DNA from 3 places in the Pseudophaeobacter sp. 1A09344 genome. Region 2 is predicted to be linked to each of the others. Evidence: riboswitches for the same ligand, from Rfam matches in the RefSeq annotation. Region 2 holds a riboswitch; each other region holds the start of a gene.

The links. A riboswitch is a leader RNA that binds a small molecule or an ion and turns the genes downstream of it on or off. The one in region 2 is predicted to bind cobalamin.
Region 1: linked by a shared signal. The riboswitch ahead of SM765_RS18580 (TonB-dependent receptor plug domain-containing protein) and the one ahead of SM765_RS05065 (hypothetical protein) in region 2 are both predicted to bind cobalamin.
Region 3: linked by a shared signal. The riboswitch ahead of SM765_RS04015 (energy-coupling factor ABC transporter permease) and the one ahead of SM765_RS05065 (hypothetical protein) in region 2 are both predicted to bind cobalamin.

The regions. Positions count from the first base shown of each region.
Region 1 covers NZ_JAXGFS010000012.1:59,170-66,407, reverse strand. The annotation lists gene SM765_RS18595 (aromatic amino acid transaminase) at 40-1,221, opposite strand; gene SM765_RS18590 (zinc-dependent alcohol dehydrogenase family protein) at 1,446-2,483, opposite strand; gene SM765_RS18585 (Lrp/AsnC family transcriptional regulator) at 2,482-3,102, shown strand; cobalamin riboswitch at 3,576-3,788, shown strand; gene SM765_RS18580 (TonB-dependent receptor plug domain-containing protein) at 3,949-5,835, shown strand; gene SM765_RS18575 (ABC transporter substrate-binding protein) at 5,839-6,678, shown strand; gene SM765_RS18570 (FecCD family ABC transporter permease) at 6,675-7,238, shown strand, end outside.
Region 2 covers NZ_JAXGFS010000002.1:382,881-390,118, reverse strand. The annotation lists gene ltaE (low-specificity L-threonine aldolase) at 1-556, shown strand, start outside; gene SM765_RS05095 (hypothetical protein) at 553-975, opposite strand; gene recR (recombination mediator RecR) at 998-1,597, opposite strand; gene SM765_RS05085 (YbaB/EbfC family nucleoid-associated protein) at 1,790-2,134, opposite strand; gene SM765_RS05080 (hypothetical protein) at 2,145-2,498, opposite strand; gene SM765_RS05075 (DNA polymerase III subunit gamma/tau) at 2,519-4,366, opposite strand; gene SM765_RS05070 (protein-tyrosine phosphatase family protein) at 4,504-5,025, shown strand; gene SM765_RS05065 (hypothetical protein) at 5,140-5,514, opposite strand; cobalamin riboswitch at 5,634-5,869, opposite strand; gene SM765_RS05060 (SRPBCC family protein) at 5,978-6,445, opposite strand; gene nudC (NAD(+) diphosphatase) at 6,508-7,238, opposite strand, start outside.
Region 3 covers NZ_JAXGFS010000002.1:173,883-181,120, reverse strand. The annotation lists gene cobF (precorrin-6A synthase (deacetylating)) at 1-450, opposite strand, end outside; gene SM765_RS04015 (energy-coupling factor ABC transporter permease) at 528-1,205, opposite strand; cobalamin riboswitch at 1,264-1,479, opposite strand; gene cobA (uroporphyrinogen-III C-methyltransferase) at 1,549-2,280, opposite strand; gene SM765_RS04005 (cobyrinic acid a,c-diamide synthase CobB) at 2,277-3,611, opposite strand; gene cobM (precorrin-4 C(11)-methyltransferase) at 3,604-4,398, opposite strand; gene SM765_RS03995 (cobalamin biosynthesis protein) at 4,395-4,772, opposite strand; gene cbiE (precorrin-6y C5,15-methyltransferase (decarboxylating) subunit CbiE) at 4,769-5,968, opposite strand; gene SM765_RS03985 (cobalt-precorrin-6A reductase) at 5,967-6,728, shown strand; gene cobJ (precorrin-3B C(17)-methyltransferase) at 6,704-7,238, opposite strand, start outside.

The DNA of each region.
Region 1 (7,238 bases), on a different contig from region 2:
AAGATGGCGTGGTGCAATCGACACGATTCCTGGTGAGTTTCAGTCAGCCATGACATCTTGGACCGCACGGACCAGCCACAGGACGTCCTGTTCACGTAGCCGTGCCACATTGATGCGCCCGCCTTGTACGACGTGGATGCCATGGTCGCGGGTTAGCGCGACTTCCTGGGATTTGGTCAGCGGCAACAAAGAGAACATCCCCTTCTGCCGACCGAGAAACGCGAGGGTTCCTGTGCCATAGGTATCTTGTTCCGCTTTGACGATCGTCTCACGCATCTGTGCCACACGATCCCGCATCTGTTCGAGTTCATCCTGCCAGAGCGCCTTGAGCTTGGGGTCTTGCAGGATGGTGCGAACAACAGAGCAGCCATGGTCGGGCGCGTGTGATGCCCCCGAGCGGACGATTGCGGTGACCGCCCGTTTAACGCGATTGCGATCTGGGGTGCGTGTTTTGGCAAAAAGTGCCCCGGCGCGATCACGATAAAGGCCAAAGGACTTGGACAGAGTGATGCAGACAATGCACTCGGGAAACCGTTTCGCAATTTGTCGAGCGAGGTCGCAGTCTGCATCGAAACTGCGGGCGAACCCGAGGTAGGCGAGGTCGATCCACGGCACAATGCCGCGCTCTTCCAGGATGTCGAGCAGAGCTGCGATTTGCTCTGATGTCATATCCGCTCCGGTCGGGTTGTGACAGGCGCCTTGCATCAGGAAGACATCGCCGGGGCTGGCGGCCCTGAGCCCGTCGAGCATTTCGTCAAAAGTGAGCTCGCTGCGGATCGAATCGTAATAGTGCAGGGATCGGAAGTTCGCCTGCGCCGCGGAGAGAATCGGGACATAGTTGCCGTAGGTCGGAGATTGCAGCCAGACCGTGGGTTTTTTGGGCATTTGAGCCAGAAGATCTGCGATCACCCGCAGGGCAACCGCACCGCCGGAGGTTTGCGCCGCGATCCAGTCGCTGCTGTAGGCGTCGCCCATGATCTCGTGGCCGAGCACCGCGCAATACTCCGCATCGCCCGTGAGCGCGAGGTAGGACTTGCTGGTCTGGCTTTCGACCAGCCGCTGTTCTGCCTGTTTGACGGCCTTCAAGACCGGGGTCTGTCCCTGCGCGTCCTGATAGATGCCAACCGTCAAGTTCAGCTTGTCCTGCCGCGGGTCCTGAGCGAAATACTCTGCCCCGATCATGATTGGATCTACAGGGTATTCTTCCACCTGCTCAAACATTATTCGCCCTTTCCCAGTTCGACGGTCCGACTATGGCATGCTGTGATCGCACGGGGCATCATCGTGCCGCCTTGGTCGTCAGTCATTACTTTTTCAGCCGCATGAAGCGTCATGTTGGGCTGCGTCCCGCGCCGGGCGGTTTTTCCGTTGGCATATCGCCTTTGATCGTCGGCGATAACGCAGGCTAAGGTGTCATTTCCGATGAATGCGATTTTCTCCATGGCTCAAAAGCGGGTTATGACAGTTGCACCCACGGAGCGAAATTTATCCATCTCCATCAAGGCCTGAGGGGCATCGGCAAGGCTGATCTGCTTTCCGACCAGTCGTGCCGGATCCAGCTTGCCGCTGGCGACGAGGTCAAGCATCGCGCCGTAGCGATGTGCCTGCATCCCGTGTGAACCAAGCAATTCGATTTCCTGCCCGACGATCTTTGGCATTGGAACGGCCGGTGCCGCGTGCTCACCCAGCATCAGACCCACCTGCACATGCTTGCCCCGCGGCCGCAGGCAGAGGATTGAATTGGTCATAGTTGACGGGTGACCAAGTGCGTCGAGAGAGACGTGGGCTCCTCCGCGGGTGATCTCCCGAATGGCCTCCGGCACGTCGGCCTCCCTACCGTTTAGCACCGTCACGGCGCCAAGCTCCTTCGCCAGCGTCAACTTAGCTGGATCAAGGTCCACGCCGATCACGTTGGCCCCACAAGCCGAGGCGATCATCACGGCGGACAGGCCTACGCCGCCGCAACCATGCACAGCCACCCATTGTCCTGCGCTGACCTTCCCTTGATCTACCACCGCCCGAAATGAGGTTGCAAAGCGGCAACCAAGGCTCGCGGCAGTGGCAAAATTCATGGTCTCGGGCAGGGCGACAAGGTTCAGATCGGCCTGATGAATGCCTACGTATTCCGCAAAGGATCCCCAGTGGGTAAAACCCGGCTGTTCCTGCTGCAGGCAGACCTGCTGGTTGCCGGAATGGCATTCGGAACAGCTGCCGCACCCGCAGATGAATGGCACGGTGACCTTGTCGCCGACCTTCCATTTTGTGACGTCATTCCCAACGGCTTCGACGACGCCAGCTAACTCGTGGCCAGGCACATGCGGCAAGTCGATGTCGCTGTCGTGTCCCATCCAGCCATGCCAGTCGCTGCGGCAGACGCCGGTGGCCGCAACCCTGAGGACAACGCCATGCGGCTCTGGCGTCGGGTCGTCCACGGTAACCAGCTTTGGCGCTCTTTGGAATTTTTCGAAAAGGACGGCTTTCATGGCAGGATCTTTCGCTGAAGAGTATTTTGGACGAGATCATAGTCTGGATGAGGGAAATACCTTTGCCAATCCTCCCCATATTGCGCAAATCTGGAGTGGAATTCCCTATGGAATCGTCATTATTGAAAGATATCTACCCATGCCTGACATCGACGCCGTCAATGCCGAGATCTTGACCCTGTTGCAGGAGGATGGCCGCATGACCAATGCCAAGTTGTCCGAGCATCTGGGGATGAGCGAGACCCCCTGTTGGAGGCGGCTCAAACGTCTTGAAGAAAGCGGCATCATCGAAGGTTATCAAGCCAATCTGAGCCGTCGAAAGCTCGGCCTCGGCGTTATGGCCTTCGTCCAGCTGCGCTGTTCCGAGCATGATCAAGCCGCGACGGCAGAATTTCAGCGCATCGTTGAGACGACACCGAACATCCTGGCTTGCCACAACACGACCGGCGCGGATGATTTCCTGCTGATCGTGGTTGCCCGTGATCTCGATGATTACAGTGGTTTCGTCGACAGCACTCTGAGGCGGCTACCCGGTGTCACTAGCATTCGGTCCAACCTCTCATTGAAAGAAATGAAGGCGTCGAGCAAGCTGCCGGTCAGTGCAGCATCAATGAAATAGACTGCCGCGCAAGCTGGTTTTCCGTCGTGTTTGAACCGGAGCCTGTAACCGGCCACCGGACTGAACCTGTGCCCGCGACAGACCTTTGCGAAGATCTGGGCGTTCATGCGCGGTCTCGTACTGGAACGCTTGGGCGAAGATGGAAACGCCATAGCTCCGCCGGGATGCGGAAGAGGCGCGTTGCCACCGCAGGGGCATTGCCAGGGGAAATCTGTCCGTGATGCGGGGCAGGGGGGACAGCCACGACCCCAGCCATTGGATTCGGTGGAGATCGGAACGGGGAACCATGCCGTAGCGTGGAATATCGCCTGCGCAAAGGTTGCGGTCGATGCGGCACAGCATTGCGTTTGCAGCATTGAAACCATCACTTAGCAGTTGATTTCAGGCGATTGTTGCTGGTGTGCGCGGTGCATTGTTTGAAAACTCCATCCTTGGCGGCGTCTACTCCTTCTTGACAGAGCAAATCGAGTTTGCCTAAGTCCGGCCATTCTGGTCCGGCTGGGAATACCATCCGGGTAAAAGGGAACATGGTAAGGCGTCGGTACAAGACGTCAAAACCATGACTGCCCCCGCAACTGTGAGCGGAGAGCAATGCTGCGATATGCCACTGCCTCAAGAGGAGGTGGGAAGGCGCGGCAAAGCTGCGACCCGCGAGTCAGGAGACCTGCCAGAAGGATCACCCAGTCCGGGTGCGGGGCGCGCCGGGGACAACGGACTTCCGTAGTGGTGGCAATTGAACTGTCTGTGGAAGCACTGCCTTCCAAGGACCGATGATTTGTACATGTTGCCCGCTTATGGGCAGCCACTTTTCCTGCACCGAATGTGCAGGCTGGGAGAACTGAAACGATGCACAAGGTAAGCTTGTCCCTGGCCGCCACCCTGATGGCCATCCCCCCGGCACTGGCAACCGCCCAGGAGGCGGAGATCATCGATCTGGGCGAACTCATCGTCTCCGGTGGTTTTACCCCTGTCGAGGCTCAGAAATACGGTCGCTCGGTTTCGGTCGTGACCAGCGAAGAGATCGAACAGCGCGGCATCACCACGGTTCAGGATGCGCTGCGCTCGGTTCCTGGTCTGATGGTCACCGGTGCAGGTGACAGCTTTACACAGGTCCGCATTCGTGGCGCCGAAGCCAACCACACGCTGATCCTGATCGACGGCATCGAGGCCTCGGGCGGCGACAGCGACTATATCCTGTCTGGCCTTGATACCGCCAATATCGAGCGGATCGAGGTGCTGCGCGGTCCGCAATCGGTGTTCTACGGCTCCAACGCCTCGGCGGGTGTGATCAACATCATCACCAAGAGTGGCGGCATCGGCACCGAATACGGTGGCAGCCTCGAAGTTGGCTCGGACGGCTACCGGGCCTCGGCGCGGGTCTCCTCCCGCACCGAGCGCGGCGGCATCTCGCTCAACCTCGCCCACGATAATGACGATGGCTACGACTTCTCCGGCAGCGGCGGCGAAGAGGATGGCATCCGCCGCAATACCGCGCAGGTGAAAGGCGACTACCTTGTCACCGAGCGGCTGAAGCTGGGTTTCAACCTGCGTGCCTCGGAAGAGCGTTTCGACAGCGACAGCACGTCTTTTACCGCGACCGATGCGGCCAGCTATGTGGTGGATGATCCCACGCAGTTCAGCGACCGCGATGAACAGCTGGCGCAGATCTTTGCGGAGCTCGACACGCTGGGCGGACGCCTGAAACATCGTCTGTCTTACGAGCGTACGGATTTTGACCAATCCTACAACGGCGGCGCCCTGACCGAGACAAAGACGGAAGCGGCGAAATACCTGCTGAGCTTTGGCCTTGATGGCCAGTCGGTAGAGCTGACAGATCACCTGCTGAACGCCATTCTGGAATGGGAAGAGGATTCCAGCCGTTCCAATCCGGCCTTTGCGCGCAAGACCAATTCGATCGCGCTGGAATACCGTGGCAGCTTTGCCAATGGTCTGGATCTGCAGCTGGGCGTGCGCCGCGACAACAACAATGCCTTCGAAGATGCCACCAGCTGGAACGCCAGTGCGTCCTATACCTTTGCGGGCAGCGGTGTACGGCTGCATGGCTCGGCCGGCACCGGTATCGTGAACCCGACCTATTTTGAGCTCTTTGCCAACAGCACCTTTGGTGCCACCACCTATCTGGGTAATCAGAACCTGCAGCCCGAAGAAAACCGCAGCTTTGATCTGGGCGTCGAGGTGCCGTTCCTGCAGGGGCGCGGGCTGGTTGATGTAACCTATTTCGACGAGACGCTGACGGGTGAGATCGAAGCCTATATGGTAAATGCGACCACCTTCTCCTTCCGCAATCAGGCCGGAGACAGCGAGCGCAAAGGTGTCGAACTGGCGGCCAGCCTTGAGGCCACGGAAAACCTCGATCTCCGTCTGTCCTACACCTATCTGGATGCCACCAACCCCAATGGTACGGTCGAGGTGCGCCGCCCCGAACACGAACTGCTGCTGAGCGCCACGCTCGACACTTTCAATGGTCGCGGCTCCATCACTGCGGATGTCCGCCATGTGGCAGGCAACTGGGACAGCCAGTTCTTTGGCACCTATGCCACGGCCGAGCTGCCGGATTACACCACCGTCGATGTCTCGGCCCAGTATGAGCTGAACCCGAATGTGGTCCTGACCGGACGTGTCACCAATCTGTTTGACGAGGAATACTCGGACGTCTGGGGCTACGCGAAACGCGGCCGCGCCGCCTATATCGGCGTCCGGGCCTCCTTCTGATCGATGCGCTGGCTGCCCGGCATAGCCCTGGCCCTTTTCTGGGCCGCCACCGGAGCCTTTGCCGGGCCGTCGCGCGTTGTTACGATGAATCTCTGCGTGGATCAGATGGCGATGATGCTGGCCGCGCCGGATCAACTGATCTCGATTTCCTTCGTCGCCCGGGACCCCCGGGCCTCGGCCATGGCCGAAGAGGCGCAGGCCTATCCGGTCAATCACGGGCTGGCGGAAGAAATCTACCTGCTGAAGCCGGATCTGGTGATCGCTGGCGCATCTTCGGCGCCTGCAACGATGGATATGCTGCGCCGCCTTGGCGTGCCGGTGGCGGAATTCGGGCCAGCCTTTTCGCTGGAGGATGTCCGAACCCGCATCGTCGAGGTGGGCGAGGCGCTGGGCCGTCAGGAAGCCGCGCGCCGGTTGCTGGCGGATTTTGACCAGCAGCTGGAGTTTCTGCGGGCGGATGCCCCGGACAATCGCCCGCGCGCCGCGCTTTATGCGGCCAACGGATATACTGCAGGCCGCCAGACGCTGGCCGGGCAAATCCTGGAGGCGGCAGGTTTTCGTAATATCGCCGATGAACTGGGCTATTCCCATTCCGGCCAGCTGCCGCTGGAGCTGCTGGTGCTGTCAGAGCCGGATCTGCTGGTCGGCACAACCGCCTATCCGCGCAATTCCCGCAGTGAGGAAATTCTGAAACATCCGCTGGTGCGCATGCTGGCCGGACGCAGCGGCGCCGGGGAAATCCGCAATGCCGACTGGATCTGCCCGACACCGCATGTGTTGCGCGCGGTAGAGACACTGGCGGCAGAGCGCCGCGCCTTCATGGAACGTGAGGCCCGCCAATGACCCGGCTCATGCTGTGCCTCTCGGCGGCGGTGCTGGCACTGTTCCTGATCTCCCTAACGGTGGGGCCTGCAGATGTCGGTGTGGGCGAGAGCCTGGCGGCCCTGTTTGACGATGGCTATGGACCTCTCAGTCTGGTGATGCGTGAAATCCGGCTGCCGCGGGCAATCCTTGCCGCCGTGATCGGCGCCGGGCTGGGGCTGGCGGGCGCGGCGATGCAAGGCTACCTGCGCAACCCGCTGGCCGAGCCGGGGCTGATCGGTGTGTCCTCCTCAGCGGCGCTGGGGGCGGTATTGGCAATCAACACCGGCCTCGCTGCCACCGCCACGCTGGGCCTGCCGCTGTCGGCGCTGGCTGGGGCTCTGGGCGGTGTGTTTCTAGTGATGGCGCTGGCCGGGCAGCATGGGGGATCACTGACGCTGATCCTCGCGGGTATCGCCATTTCGGCAATGGCAGGGGCGCTGACCTCGCTGGTTCTGAACCTCTCGCCCAATCCCTTTGCTGCTAATGAGATCGTCTTCTGGATGATGGGGTCGCTATCGGACCGCTCGATGCAGCATGTC
Region 2 (7,238 bases):
CGCGATGACCGATGCGGGCCGGGCTGCGGGCCTGTCGCTGCATCTGGACGGGGCGCGTTTTTTCAACGCCATCACCGAGCTGGGCTGCTCTGCACCGCATCTGGCGGTTCTCTTCGATACCGTGTCGATCTGCCTGTCCAAGGGTTTGGGCACGCCTGCGGGATCGGTTCTGGTCGGTCCGTCCGATCTGATTGCCCGCGCCCGGCGCTGGCGCAAGATGCTGGGCGGCGGCATGCGCCAGTCCGGGGTGTTGGCTGCGGCAGGTCTGATGGCGCTGGAGCAGAACGTCGACCGTCTGTCAGAGGATCACGCCCGGGCCGCTACGCTGGCAGATGCCTTGCGCGCTCTGGGCGCGGGAGAAGTCACGCAAGCCACGAACATGGTGTTCTTCACCCCGGCAGAGGTGCAGAACGCAGCCCTGCAGGCGCATCTGGCCAAGGCGGGCGTGGTGATCGGGGCAGGGGACAGCGGCCCGATCCGGCTGGTGCTGCACAAGGATGTCACCGATGAGGGCCTCAACGGCGCGATTGCCGCGTTCCAGGCCTTCTTCAGCTAAGGCGTTTCGCGACGGGTTATCCGTTGCACAAACGGGATCAGGGCAAATGCGATTTGCCCTGCCAACCCGATCGCCCCGGCAGCGGTGGCCCAATGGCCGAAGTAGCTTCTGGGAGCCGCGCCCATCAGGCTGGTGGCGAGTACATATTCCGCAACCATCAGCAGCCCGAAGGCCCAGATTCCCATCCACAGGCGCGCGGCGGCAGGATACAGATCCTTGCGATTCCGAGTCAGGTGCCGGGCGATCAGCCAGCTGAGGGTGAGCATGATGGGCAGTTCAAGGCAGACCGCCCAGAGTTCATCCATCAGGGGCAGCAGCACAAAGATCCGCAGGCTGCCCAGAACAAATCCGCAGAAGAACACGGCCGCAAAATAAAATATGGCGGCTCTCAGAACCGGGCGGTGCAGGGCGGTTGGCATGGCTGTCCTTCCCCTTTTGCCGTCAGAGTTCCTTGCGGGCCTTCAGCGCGGCGCTGATGGTACCGTCGTCGAGGTAATCCAGCTCGCCGCCGATGGGTACACCCTGCGCGAGCGAGGTAAGTTTCACCTGACCGCTCAGCTGGTCGGCGATGTAATGGGCCGTGGTCTGCCCGTCGATGGTGGCATTCAGCGCCAAGATCACCTCGCTCACCGCTTCGCTGCCGACCCGGTCGACCAATCGGGGAATGCGCAGGTCTTCGGGGCCGATGGCATCCAGCGCCGAGAGGGTGCCGCCAAGCACGTGATAGCGTCCCTTGAAAACGCCTGCGCGCTCCATCGCCCAGAGATCCGAGACGCTTTCGACGACGCAGATCTCGCCATTGGCGCGGGCCTCGCTGTCGCAGATCTCGCAGATGTCCTCGGTCCCCACGTTGCCGCAGTTGAGGCATTCGCGGGCGGTGGTGGCGACGCGGGTCATCATGTCCGACAGCGGTGTCAGCAAAAGCGCGCGTTTGCGGATGAGGTGCAGCACCGCCCGCCGGGCCGAACGCGGCCCCATGCCGGGCAGTTTTGCCATCAGATCGATGAGGGTTTCGATGTCGCTGGTAGAGCGGTCTTGCATGGAGGCGGCCTTTGGAGTGTCAGCCCATATAGACGCATCACGGCGGGCAATGGCAAGGGGGAGAGGCGACGGATGTTCAGGGTTTGTCTGGGCAGCGCCTGCGCGCCAGATTGGGCAAAGGGCGTATGCCCGTGAGACATGAAAAAGGCGGCCAAGGCCGCCTTCTCGGAACTTTTCAGTTGCGCCTCCGGATCAGAAGGGCAGCTTGATGTCCTTGGGCAGGCCCATGCTTTCCGTGAGGTTGGTCATCTCTTCCTGCGCTTTTTCGGCTGCCTTGGACTGTGCGTCCTTGATGGCGGCCAGGATCAGGTCCTCGACCATTTCCTTGTCATCGCCGTTAAAGATGGACGGGTCGATATCCAGCGCCTTGAGGTCGCCCTTGGCCGAGGCGGTGGCTTTTACCAAGCCCGCGCCTGCTTCGCCGGTAACCATGACGTTGTGCAGGTCTTCCTGCATCTGCGCCATCTTGGTTTGCAGTTCCTGTGCCGATTTCATCATCTTGGCCATATCGCCAAGACCGCCGAGGCCTTTGAGCATGGTGTTTCTCCTAAGTGCGGGGGCGCAGGGCGCCGTAAGTCATTCCCAAACATATCGCAATTGCAAGCGCGATGAACAAGTGGGAGGAGGCGGTGCAGTCTTCGATTATGCCCAAGGCACTCTTATCATCAAAGAAAAGCTCCAGATTATCGACGGCAATTGCGGCCGTTAGCATGCCCCAAAGAAAGCCTGCGATTGCAAAGGAGGCGCGCTTTCTGCTGTACAGCGCGAATCCAGCAAGAGCGAAGAGGGCCAAGACAGCAGGCGTGGCCGACATCCGCCAAAGCACATCCCACGCGCTGTCGGATAGATCGCCGGTAGCAAAGCAGGTTTTGGCGTAAGCGGTTGTCGGCAGGGTGAACAAGAGGACCGTCAGGCCAGTCGCTACCCGTCTTCGAAGGGATCCCATTCGTCTTCCACCTCGGGCAGGGCTTCGGCCTCGACCTCGGCGGCCATTTCCTCGGCGGTACGGATGCGGGTGATCCGGGCCTTGGGGAAACTGTCGATCACCGCCTGTACCAGTGGGTGTTCGCTGGCCTTGGTGCGCAATGCGTTTTCGGCTGCATCGCGGATTTCGGCGATCGTCGGGGCCTCGCCGTCGGGTGCGATGGTGACGACCCAGCGGCTGCCGGTCCAGTTTTGCAAGGCGGTGCCGAGGCGCGCAGCAAGGTCTCGGGGCGCATTCGCATGCGGTGTGAATTCGATCCGGCCCGGCTGGTAAGCGACGAGGCGCACACCGGTTTCCACCTCGACCAGCAGTTTCACATCACGGTTGGTGCGGATCAGTTCCACCACATGTTCGAAACTCGGGTAGCGGGCGAGGGCCTTTTCTGCAGCCGGGGCAAGCGCGGTGGCCTGCCCCTGTCCTTGGCCGTGCGACATGGTCATGCCGCCGGACGGTCCACCGCCCGGTGCGCCTTGCGGCGGGGCCGTGGTGACAGCCGATGCCCCGCCTGCGGCAGGCGCGCCCATGCTTTGCATGGGCATTCCGCCACCACCGCCGGGCGGCGGGGGCGGCATATCCTGCAGCTTGCGGATCAACTCCTCGGGACTGGGCAGATCGGCCACGTGCGTCAGGCGGATCACCGCCATCTCGGCAGCCATCATGGCGTTGGGGGCGGCGGCGACCTCTTCCAGCGCCTTGAGCAGCATCTGCCACATGCGGGTCAACACCCGCATCGGCAGCGCTTCGGCCATCTGTTGACCGCGGGCGCGCTCATCCGGGCTGATGGTCGGATCCTCTGCCGCGTCTGGCGTAATCTTTACCACCGACACCCAATGGGTGATTTCGGCCAGATCGCGCAGAACAGCCAGCGGATCGGCGCCTTCGGCATATTGCGAGGAGAGCTCGCTGAGCGCCGCAGCCGCATCGCCGCGCAGGATCATATCCATCAGATCCAGCACCCGGCCCCGGTCGGCAAGGCCCAGCATGGCGCGCACTTGATCGGCGGTGGTCTCGCCCGCGCCGTGGGAAATCGCCTGATCCAGCAGCGAGGTTGCATCGCGGGCCGAACCTTCGGCAGCGCGGGTGATGAGGGCGAGCGCATCCTCGGCGATCTGGGCGTTTTCGGCGGTGGCGATCTTGCGCAGGAGGGCGATCATCACCTCGGGCTCAATCCGGCGCAGATCGAACCGCTGGCAGCGCGACAGGACCGTCACCGGAACCTTGCGGATCTCGGTGGTGGCGAAGATGAACTTCACATGGGCGGGGGGTTCCTCCAGCGTTTTCAGCAGCGCGTTGAACGCGCTGGTAGAGAGCATGTGAACCTCGTCGATGATGTAAATCTTATAGCGGGCCGAGGCTGCGCGGTACTGGACCGAATCGATGATTTCGCGGATGTCGCCGACGCCGGTGCGGCTGGCGGCGTCCATCTCCATCACGTCCACGTGGCGGCCTTCCATGATCGCGAGGCAATGCTCGCACTGACCGCAGGGTTCGGTGGTGGGGCCGCCGTTGCCATCGGTGCCGATACAGTTCATCCCCTTGGCAATGATCCGGGCGGTGGTGGTCTTACCCGTGCCGCGAATACCGGTCATGATGAAAGCCTGAGCGATCCGGTTCGCGGCAAAGGCGTTTTTCAGCGTACGCACCATGGCGTCCTGGCCAACCAGATCCGCAAAGGTTTCGGGCCGGTACTTGCGGGCGAGGACCTGATACTGGCCAGACGGCTGCTCCGCGTGCTGAACCTCAGCGGTTTGGGTTTCAGGATCGGATGTTGGGGTGTCGCTCATGCTGTCTCGTGCCGGATTCGGAATGGGATTGGGACCGCCTCATAGGGTAGGGAAGCCCGCGGGCTTCGTCCACCGCTGTTGACCGTCCGGCAGGGCAGGTGGCAGAGTTTTTCCCTGTATGTGGTGGAGAGTGTGTGATGACTGGGATGAGTTCAGATGGGGCAGGCCTGCAGGCCGGGCAGCCCTTTACGATCTACGCGGTGTCCGCCGCCAATGGCATTCTTGCGATCTGCCCGCTGCCCGGTGCCGGGGGCGACTACAAGGGGGATCTTGAGCTGATCCACGACTGGCAGCCCGGTCTGGTCATTTCCATGACCACCGAAGCCGAGCATGTCTCCGTCGGGGCCGCGACGCTGGGGGTTGATCTGCAGAGCATGGGAAGCCGCTGGGTGCATCTGCCGGTGGCGGATTTCGGTGTGCCCGGCCCGGAGGTGAACGAGGCCTGGCCCGGGGTCAGCGCCTCGGCACGTCAGGCGCTGACCGGTGGCGGCCGCGTTCTAGTGCATTGCCGGGGCGGCTGCGGGCGCTCCGGCATGGTGGTGCTGCGCCTGTTGATCGAATGCGGCGTTGCGCCAGAGGCGGCGCTAAACAGGTTGCGCATGTCTCGCCCCTGCGCGGTCGAGACCGAGGCACAGATGGCCTGGGCCCGCAGCCGCTGAGCCAGAGGCAGCCCGCCGGAGCGGGCCCGACTGTCATCCCGCTTTCTTCTTCACAGGGCGCGGCATTCACCGAATAAAACCGACGCCCCTCCTGTGGGTTCTCAGGGTCTGCCGCTACGCCGCGCTGAGCGGGATGGCTTCTCCGAAGGAGCAGGGGCGATGTGGCAGGTGATCTGCGGGCTGCGCTTGTGCATCGCTGGACAGCAGCGCGTCGGCAAAACGGTCCAGACCGCTGCGCTCTGCTGCGGTGTCCACTTCGCAGAACACCCGGATCCTGTCGTGCGAGGCAAAAAAGCGCGCCGGGCAATGGCGGGTGCAGCCATCGAGCAGGCTGTCGCCGGTGATTTCAAAATCCTCTTCGGTCATATCCCGCGCGGTATCGAGCGCCCCGCACAGGGCCACCAGCATCCGTTCCAGTGCCGGGCAGCTTGCCCCGGTGTGTTGACAGGTCGTTGCCGCAAGTTCATGCGTTTTTGTCGTCCAGATCATCGCGCCCTCCGCGCTGGGGCAGGGGCATAATGAGGGGGAGAGACATGTGGCCGGATGCTTGTCGGCCAGAACGGGCCGCGCAACAGGAGCCATCTCACCCGCTCCGGACACCCCGCCCGGTTTCGAGTTGTGCGATGGCAGGTCTCCTGACTTGCGGGTCATAGCTTCTCCGGTCCTTCCCGGCCGCAGGTCTGTACCTTGCGTCCAGTGGATCTTCCGGGGTCGCTCTCCGCCTACAGTTGCGGGGGCAGTCGTGGAATTGTTCTGGCCGAGAGAGGCCGGATCGCACCACGTTCCCTTTTCATCCCGGACCCGCCAAAGGCGGATCGCGGAAACCATCTGTGAAATGGGTAGCGGGTCGAAGGGCGAGTCGTCAATTCGCTTGTGTGAAAGTCGGAGAAATCCGCGCCAACACCAGCAAGCCAGGTAAGCTTGCTGAATTGTGCAGGCGGATGCGGTGCCCTCAGGCCGTGCGGTTCAATCGTTCTTCGGTCAGCCGTGCGAAATCTGCCGCGCGCGCTTTGAATTTCTTATTGAGCGAGCCGCGCGCCAGTTTGAAGGATTGCAGCAGCAACCGCCCCGACAGGGTCTTGGCCGTCAGGTTGAGCGAAATTGTTACACGGGTGCGCCGCGGCGACAGCGCCATCAGTTCGATCTCGGTTTCGCCGTTCAGCCCGCTGCTGTCGCCGGACAGCAGAATGCGGGTGACGGGATCATAGGATTTGAGAGCAATGCGCAGCTCGCGCGCCTTGCCGCGAAAGCTGAATTTGGCATCCCAGGCGAGGCCGTTTTCAGGCGTGCTGATATCGCCGATCCGTTGCACGTCGATGCCGCGCCGGATGGCCGAGCGTTCAAAGCTTTCAAAGTCCGACAGGGCTTCAAACACGTCGGCGATCGGTGAATCGATATCTTCTTTACTCGTGAAATCCATGACTCTGACGCCTGCTTGCCTGTTTTGATTGATCAATTCTCAGCGTGGCCGCGATATTCCCTTTAATCCAGCGTATCCGCAAGCCAGTTCTGCAACAGAAAATGTGCAATTGCTCCTTTTCGGGCAGGCTTCAGGATCGGGTGCTCTCCGGCAAAGGCGGTCATCATGTCCTGCTTGCTGACCCAGATCGCGTCCTCGATTTCATGTGGGTCGATGGTCAGCTCGCGATCCAGCGCGATCCCGCGGCAGCCGAACATCAGCGACATTGGAAAGGGCCAGGGCTGGCTGGACAGGTACTCCACCTCTCCGACCTTCACGCCGGACTCTTCCAGAACTTCACGCCGCACGGCGGCCTCCAGCGTTTCGCCGGGTTCAACGAAACCGGCCAGCAGGGAGTACATACCTTCCGGCCAGCCGGGAGAGCGGCCCATCAGGACCTCGTCCCCATGGGTGATCAGCATGATCACAACCGGATCGGTGCGGGGGAAATGGCTCGCCTTGCAGCTGGGGCAATTTCTTTGCCAGCCTGCCTGAACCATATCACTGGGGTGGCCACAGCGGGCACAGAACCCATGCGAGCCATGCCAGGAAAACAGCGCCTTGGCGGTGGCGGCCAGCTCGGCCTCCAGCGGGGTCAGCCGGGTCATCACCCTGCGCAGCTCGGCGAAAGCATAACCAGAGGGCAGGTCCGGGTGCTGCTGCTCCGTCACATCGGCAAAACTGGCCAGCGCCATCTCGTCCAGCGCATCGGGCTGCCAACTGCTGATATCACAGGCGAAGGCCGGGCTTTGAT
Region 3 (7,238 bases), 210 kb from region 2:
GCTCGCCGTCAGCGCCTGGATCGAGGTGATGCCGGGAATGACGCGAATGGAAACCTCGGTCCGGGCCTGAAGCCGCGCGGCAATGCGCATGGTGCTGTCGTAAAGGGATGGATCGCCCCAGACCAGAAAGCCGACCTTGCCGCCCCGGGGCAGGTGCTGATCGATGGTCTCTTGCCAGATCTCGGCAATGGCATCGTGCCAGTTATCCACGCGCTTGCGATAGCTGGCGGTCGCGGGATCGCGTTGTGGCAGGTCGAATTCGACGATCTCTGGCCCCGGCGATTTGATCATCCGGTTGCAGATGTCGCGGCGCAGACCGGCCAGATCGTCCTTACCGGCGCCCTTGTTGGGGATGAGGATCAGATCCAGCCCGTTCAGGGCTTCGACCGCCTGCAGGGTCAGGTGCTGGGGATTGCCGGTGCCAATGCCAACAAGGGTGAGATCAATCATGTCAGGTGCCTTTGGAAAAGAAACACGGCCCCGAAACGGGGCCGCGCTATGTGACACATCAGATGTCGGCGACGGGCTTACGCAGCCGCATAAAGGCGGGGCGTGACCAGCCCGCTGCGCTCCAGACCGCGCAGGCTCTTGGCTGCCGCGAGGACGGCCAGATCGGCGAGCGGCTCGATCAGGATGACGGTCATGTAAGCTGCACCAAAGGTAAAGACCGAGGCCATGGTTTCGGCACCGATGCCCTGACCGTAGAAGGCCCAGAAAGCGACCCAGCCGACAACGCCTGCCTGATAGGCGGTCGACAGCGCCAGCGCCTGAGAATACTTCAGATCAACATAGGCAGTGTTCGGAGCGATGATCCGCTTGGCCAGTTCCTTCATCGCGAACAGCGGGACCAGCAGCGTGGTCAGGTTGATGAAATACTGCGGCAGATCGATCGGGGCAAAGAACACGCCCTGGATCAGAAGTCCCATCGCCAGACCGAAGGCAGCAGGTGCAGCGCCCAGCAGCAGGAACAGGGTCGAGCCGAGGATGAAGTGAACCTCGGAAACGCCCACAGGGAAATGCGGCAGCACTTCGAAGAAGGTGAAGACGCCGACAGTCGCAATGGCCGAACGCGCCGCAAAGGATGCGATGCCGGAGGTGGCCAGATCTTCCATCGTCTTTTTCGCAGCAAAGCCCATGGCGCCAGCGGCGGTGGCATAGGACAGGGCGATTTTGACGCCGTTTACGATTCCGGGTTCGATATGCATGTTCTGTCTCCTTGCCGCCTCACCCGGCGGCATTACATAGGTTATGGTTGGGCCATCTTGGCCACGTCTTCCAACGGCAGGTCTCCTGACTCGCGGGTCGATGCCGGTCCGGGGCCTTCCCAGTCCTGATAGGGACCAGTGGCGATGCCCGGTGGCTCTCCGCTCACAGTTGCGGGGGCAGTCACGGATTTGGCGCCTGATGGCTACACCTCACCGTGTTCCCTTTTCATCCTTGGGTCTTGGACCCGTCGGAACCTTTGGTCTTTCAGAGATGACACAGCGCTTACAAAGCTGTCAACGTGTCTGGCGCGTCATCCGTGTTTCAATTGCGGCATATGGGCGATCAGCGGGGCAGGTCCTCATCGGCCAGGGGACCATAGAGGATCAGCACCGGTGCCTTGGTCTCCATCGCGCGCAGGACCTCGGGGAGTTCCCCCACCGTGTGGCAGGACAGCGACTGATCCGGGGTCGAAACACCCAGCGCGATCAGCGCGTGCGTCTCGGGCGGCAGCCCGGCCACCAGCAACCGTTCGGCGAGCGCTGCAAAGGTGCGTTTCCCCATGTAGACAACGGTCGTGGCTTCGGGATCGGCGAGGGCGGTCATATTCAGCCCTTCGGGCAGGCCGCCAGTTACGTCATGGCCGGTGATGAACTGCAGTCGTCGCGCGGTCAGCCGCCGGGTCAGCGGGATATTGGCGGCCGCAGCAGCTGCCGAGGCCGCAGTGACACCGGGCACAATCTCGAAACCGATACCTGCCTGCCGCAGCGCGGAGATTTCCTCTTCCAGACGGCCAAAGACGCCGGAATCGCCGGATTTCAGCCGCACTACATGCGCCCCGGTCGCGGCGTATTCGACCAAGAGCTGGCTGACGTGGTCCTGCCGGGGTGAGGGGCGCCCTGCACGTTTGCCCACTCCGACGAGATCGGCGTCCTTGCGCGCATGGGTCAGGATCGGCCCCGATGAAAGGTCATCGAACAGAACCGCATCGGCTGCCCCCAGCCGTTTCACCGCCTTGACGGTCAACAGTTCAGGATCGCCGGGGCCGGAGGAGACGAAACTGACAAAACCGCTCATGATTGCTCTCCGGTGATCAGGTGGAAGAAGGTGCCGGTCACATGGCCGCGTATCGATCCGGTTTCCGGCACCGGGTTGCCATCCGCGTCCATCACCCGGGCCAGCGGGGCATCGGGGTCGTCCAGTATGGTCGAATAGTGGAACTCATGCCCGCGCAAGGCACCGCCTGCGGCAAAGCCCGGCATCGGCGCCTCCAGAACGGCGCGGCGGTAGCCGAGGTGGAATTTCCGTTTTTCATATGAGGTGACGAGCCCCAGCAACCCGGCCATGCGGTGACGGTTGCCGTCCTTGTCGATCAGCGCCTCGCCCAGTGCCATGTAGCCGCCGCATTCGCCATGGACTGGCCGGGTTTCGGCGTGTTTGCACAGGGCGGCGCGGAAGGTCCCGGCAGCGGCCAGCCTGCCGCCGTGCAGCTCGGGGTAGCCCCCCGGCAGCCAGATCAGATCAGCATCCGGGGCCGGAGCTTCATCGGCGAGAGGGGAGAACGGCAGGATCTCGGCCCCGGCGGCGCGCCAGCCCTCCAGCAGGTGCGGGTAGGTGAAGGAAAACGCCGCATCCCGCGCCAGTGCGATGCGCTGCGCAGGAGGTTTCGGCAGCGGGGCCGAGGCGGGCGCAGCTCCGGCGCGGGCGGCGGATTTGATCGCCTCCAGATCCACGTTTTCACGCAGGAAGGCGGCATAGCCCGCAATCGCGGCCTCAAGATCCGGGTGCTCCACCGCTTGGATCAGGCCGAGGTGGCGCTCGGGCAGGGTCAGATCGCCACGCCGGGGCAGGGCGCCAAGGACGGGAATGCCCGCGCGCTCCATCCCGAGGCGGGTCAGCCTTTCGTGGCGCGGGCTGGCAACGCGGTTGAGGATCACCCCAGCAAAAGGGAGATCGGGATCATAGGCGCGAAACCCCAGCGCCGTGGCGGCCGCGGATTGTGCCTGCCCCCCGACATCAACCACCAGCACCACCGGCCAGCCCATGCGTTTTGCGGTTTCCGCTGAAGAGCCAAAGCCGCTTTGGCCGCGCGTGGCAACGCCATCATAAAGCCCCATGGAGCCTTCCCCGATGCAGATCTGCGCGCCGTTTGCCTGCCCCGCAACGGCATCCAGAAGGCCGCCATCCATCGCCCAGGTGTCTAGGTTAAAAGAGGCCTGCCCCGCAGCGGCCAGATGAAAGGCCGGATCGATATAATCCGGTCCGCTTTTGAAGGGCTGCACGGCAAGACCATCCTCGGCCAGTGCGCGCAACAGGCCCAGCATCACAGTGGTCTTGCCCGTGCCCGAGGCGGGCGCCGAAATCATCAGACCCGGCGGATAGGATCCGGTCTTGCCCGTTTCAGTCATCGCCTTCGCTCCAATCCGCCCATTGGCTGTCGGCGCTTTGCGGGCGGTAGCGCCGGTCATAGTCCTGCGCGTAAAGGCAGCTTTCGTCGAAGTGCTCGGCACCAAGGGCACGGCCCACGAGGATCAGCGCAGTGCGCCCGCGCGCGCCTTCGGTTGCCTCGATCAATGTGCCTAGGGTGGCCTTGATGATCTTCTGATCCGGCCATGTCGCCCGCCAAACCACTGCGACCGGGCAGTCGTCGCCATAGGCCGGAGAGAGCCGCGCCACCACATCGTCCAGCACATGCACCGACAAGTGAATGGCCAGCGTCGCGCCGGTGCGGGCGAAATTCTCCAGCGTTTCGCCCGCAGGCATCGAGGAGGCCCGCCCCGAGGTGCGCGTCAGCACCAGCGATTGCGCAACGCCCGGCAGGGTTAGCTCGGCGCCAAGCGCAGCGGCGCCTGCGGCAAAGGCGGGCACGCCGGGGGTTACGTCATATGGAATACCCAGATCGCGCAGACGGCGCAGTTGCTCGCCCATGGCGGACCAGACCGACAGATCGCCGGAGTGCAGCCGGGCCACATCCTGCCCCGCCTCATGTGCGGCCTCGATTTCGGCCACAATCTCATCCAGCGACAGGGACGCCGTGTTGATGATCTTGGCGCCCTCCGGGCAGTGCTGCAGCAGCGCCTCGGGCACCAGCGAGCCGGCATAGAGGCAGACGGGGCAGGCGGCGATCAGGTCGCGGCCACGCAGGGTGATCAGGTCGGCAGCACCGGGGCCGGCGCCAATGAAGTGAACGGTCATGAGGTCAGTCTTTCTGCAATGGCCGCAGTGGCAAGGCCATCTGCGGTGACAACGCGGGGAACGAGAAGGCGGGCGGTTGCTGTGGTGCGGCCGTGGCATGCGCCGCAGAGGGCAGCCGCTTCGGCTAGCGATCCGGTTGCGAACCGGGTTTTGATACGGGGCGACATGGTCGGCGTTTCGAGGCCCGCAATCGCCTCTTCCGACAGGGCGATCATCGGCAGGTTCAACTCGGCGGCAAGGGCTTGAAAGGCGGGGCTTTCCACCTTTGCTGCGAGTGAGGCGAGCGCATCGGGCTGATGCCCGGTCAGCGCTAAGGCGGCGCGCAGGTCGGCGACGGTCGCCGCTTTGCGAAATCCCAGACCCGCGACCTTCATCGCGTGACGCTCCACTGGATGACAGGACGCGCGCGCTCCCAGCCGCGCATCGAACCAAGCGGCCCGGCTTCGGCCAGTTCCACCTTCATCAGATGCCCGCCGCGTGTGGCATGGGCCTGCATCAGCAGGGTCTCGGTCTCTAGTGTCACGCCATTGGCGACGATCCGCGTGCCCTCGGGCAACACTTGCCACAGATGATCCAGCAACGCCTGTGAGCCACCGCCGCCGATGAAAACGCAATCGGGTATTTTCTGTCCATCCAACACATCCGGCGCGCGGCCCAGAACCGGTTTCATGCGGTGTTCAATCCCGAACCGTTCGGCATTGGTGTGGATGTTGATGAGGCGGTCAGCGCGCGGCTCGAAGGTGATGGCGCGGGCACCCGGGGCCGCAAGACACCATTCCACCGAAACCGAACCGGATCCGCCACCAATATCCCACAGCAGTTCGCCTGCGCGGGGCGAAAGGGCCGATAATGTCAGGGCACGGATCGGGCGTTTGGTGATCTGCCCGTCGCTCTTGAACAGATCGTCGGGCAAGCCGCTGGCGCGGGGCAGGCCCGTGCTGCCCGCCACCTGAAGCGCGGCCACCACGGGGGCGGCGATGCCGGTCAAATCAAAGGTTTCTGCGCGACTGCTGCGCACTTGGGCGCGGGGCCCGCCCAGCGCCTCCATCACCTTCAGCGTTGTTGCGCCGAATCCCTGCGTGGTAAGCCAATCGGCCAGCGCGGCAGGACTATTGCCATCCCGAAGCGTGCAGATGATCCGGGCTCCGGCTGCCAGCACAGGGGTCAGCCGAGCGAAGGGGGCAGCATGAAGGCCAAGGCAAAGTGTCTCCTCCAGTTTCCAACCCAAGGTATTTGCCGCCAGAGCAAAGCAGGAGGGGGCGGGGTGCGATACCCATTCATCCGGGCTGAGATGCGCCACCAGCGATCCACCCGCGCCGTGCCAGAAGGGATCGCCCGAGGCCAGCACCACGGCGCGTTGACCGCGCCCCGCAAGCACCGGATCGATGGAAAACGGAACCGGCCAGGGCTGGCCGCGATTACCTGCCTGCACCAGATCCAGATGGCGGGGGCCGCCAAAAATCACCGCGGCCTCGTCCAGCGCCTTCCGGCTTGCATTCGCCAGCCCAGCCGGTCCATCGTCGCCGAGGCCAACAATGGTCAGCCATTGTTTTACAAGAGGATCAGACATGACGCGCATCCTGCTTCTGGGAGGCACCACCGAAGCCTCGCGCCTTGCCGAGGCACTGGCCGAGGCCGGGATGGATGCGGTGTTCTCCTATGCGGGCCGCACGGCGCGTCCCGTCACCCAGCCGCTGCCACTGCGCGTCGGGGGCTTTGGCGGGGGCGAGGGCTTGGCGGCTTTCCTTCAGGCCGAAGGAATCACCCATGTGATCGATGCAACGCACCCCTTTGCCGCGCAGATGAGTGCCAATGCGGTCTATGCCTGTGAACTGGCGAATGTGGCGCTTTGTGCATTGGAGCGCCCCGCATGGCAGGCGCAGTTGAGCGACGACTGGCGCCATGTGGAGAACTTGGCCGAGGCGGTTGAGGCGTTGCCGGAAGTGGGGGCGCGAGTCTTCCTGGCGATCGGCAAACAGAACCTCGCTGCCTTTGCTGGCAAACCCGGAAACCACTATCTGTTGCGGCTGGTGGACCCGCCCGAAGGCCAGATTCCCCTGCCGGACAAGACCGTTGAAATCGCGCGTGGCCCGTTTGATGTGGCGGGGGATCGGGCACTGATGCAGGCCCATGGTATTACCCATATTGTTTCCAAGAACGCTGGTGGTTCCGGTGCCGAAGCCAAGCTGCAGGCGGCGCGCGATTTGGGGCTGCCGGTGATCATGATCGCCCGCCCGAAGGTGCCGCAGCGCCTGACCTTTGGAGCCGTGCCTGCGGTCATGGCGTGGTTGTCTGGCCGCCCGGATCACGGGGCCGAACCTTCTGCGTAGCGGGGCGTGTAGACGTGCCGCCCGATGGCCCGCGTATCGCGGTTGCCAACGATCACCATGGTGCGCATGTCCGCCATTTCCGGCCGTGCGTCCTTCAGCGCGACGGTGGTGATCTCCTGCGTCGGCTTGGTGACGTCCCGGGCAAAGCTGATCAGGGTGTTCTCTCCGCAGGCCGCGCGCAGGATCTCAAGCGCGCGGGCGAACTGGTGAGGGCGGGACTTGGAGCGTGGATTGTAAAAGGCCATGGCAAAGCCCGCTTCACCCGCCGCGCGCAGGCGGGTTTCGATCAGCGACCAGGGTTTCAGATTGTCGGAAAGGTTGATCGCCGCGAAATCGTGCCCGAGCGGCGCACCGATCTGGGCGGCGGCAGCTAGCATGGCGGTAATGCCGGGCAAGACACGGATATCAAGCTCCAGCCAGTCATTCGGCCCAGCCTCAAGCGCCTCGAACACGGCGGAGGCCATGGCAAAGACACCGGGATCGCCAGAGGACACAACGACAACCCGGCGT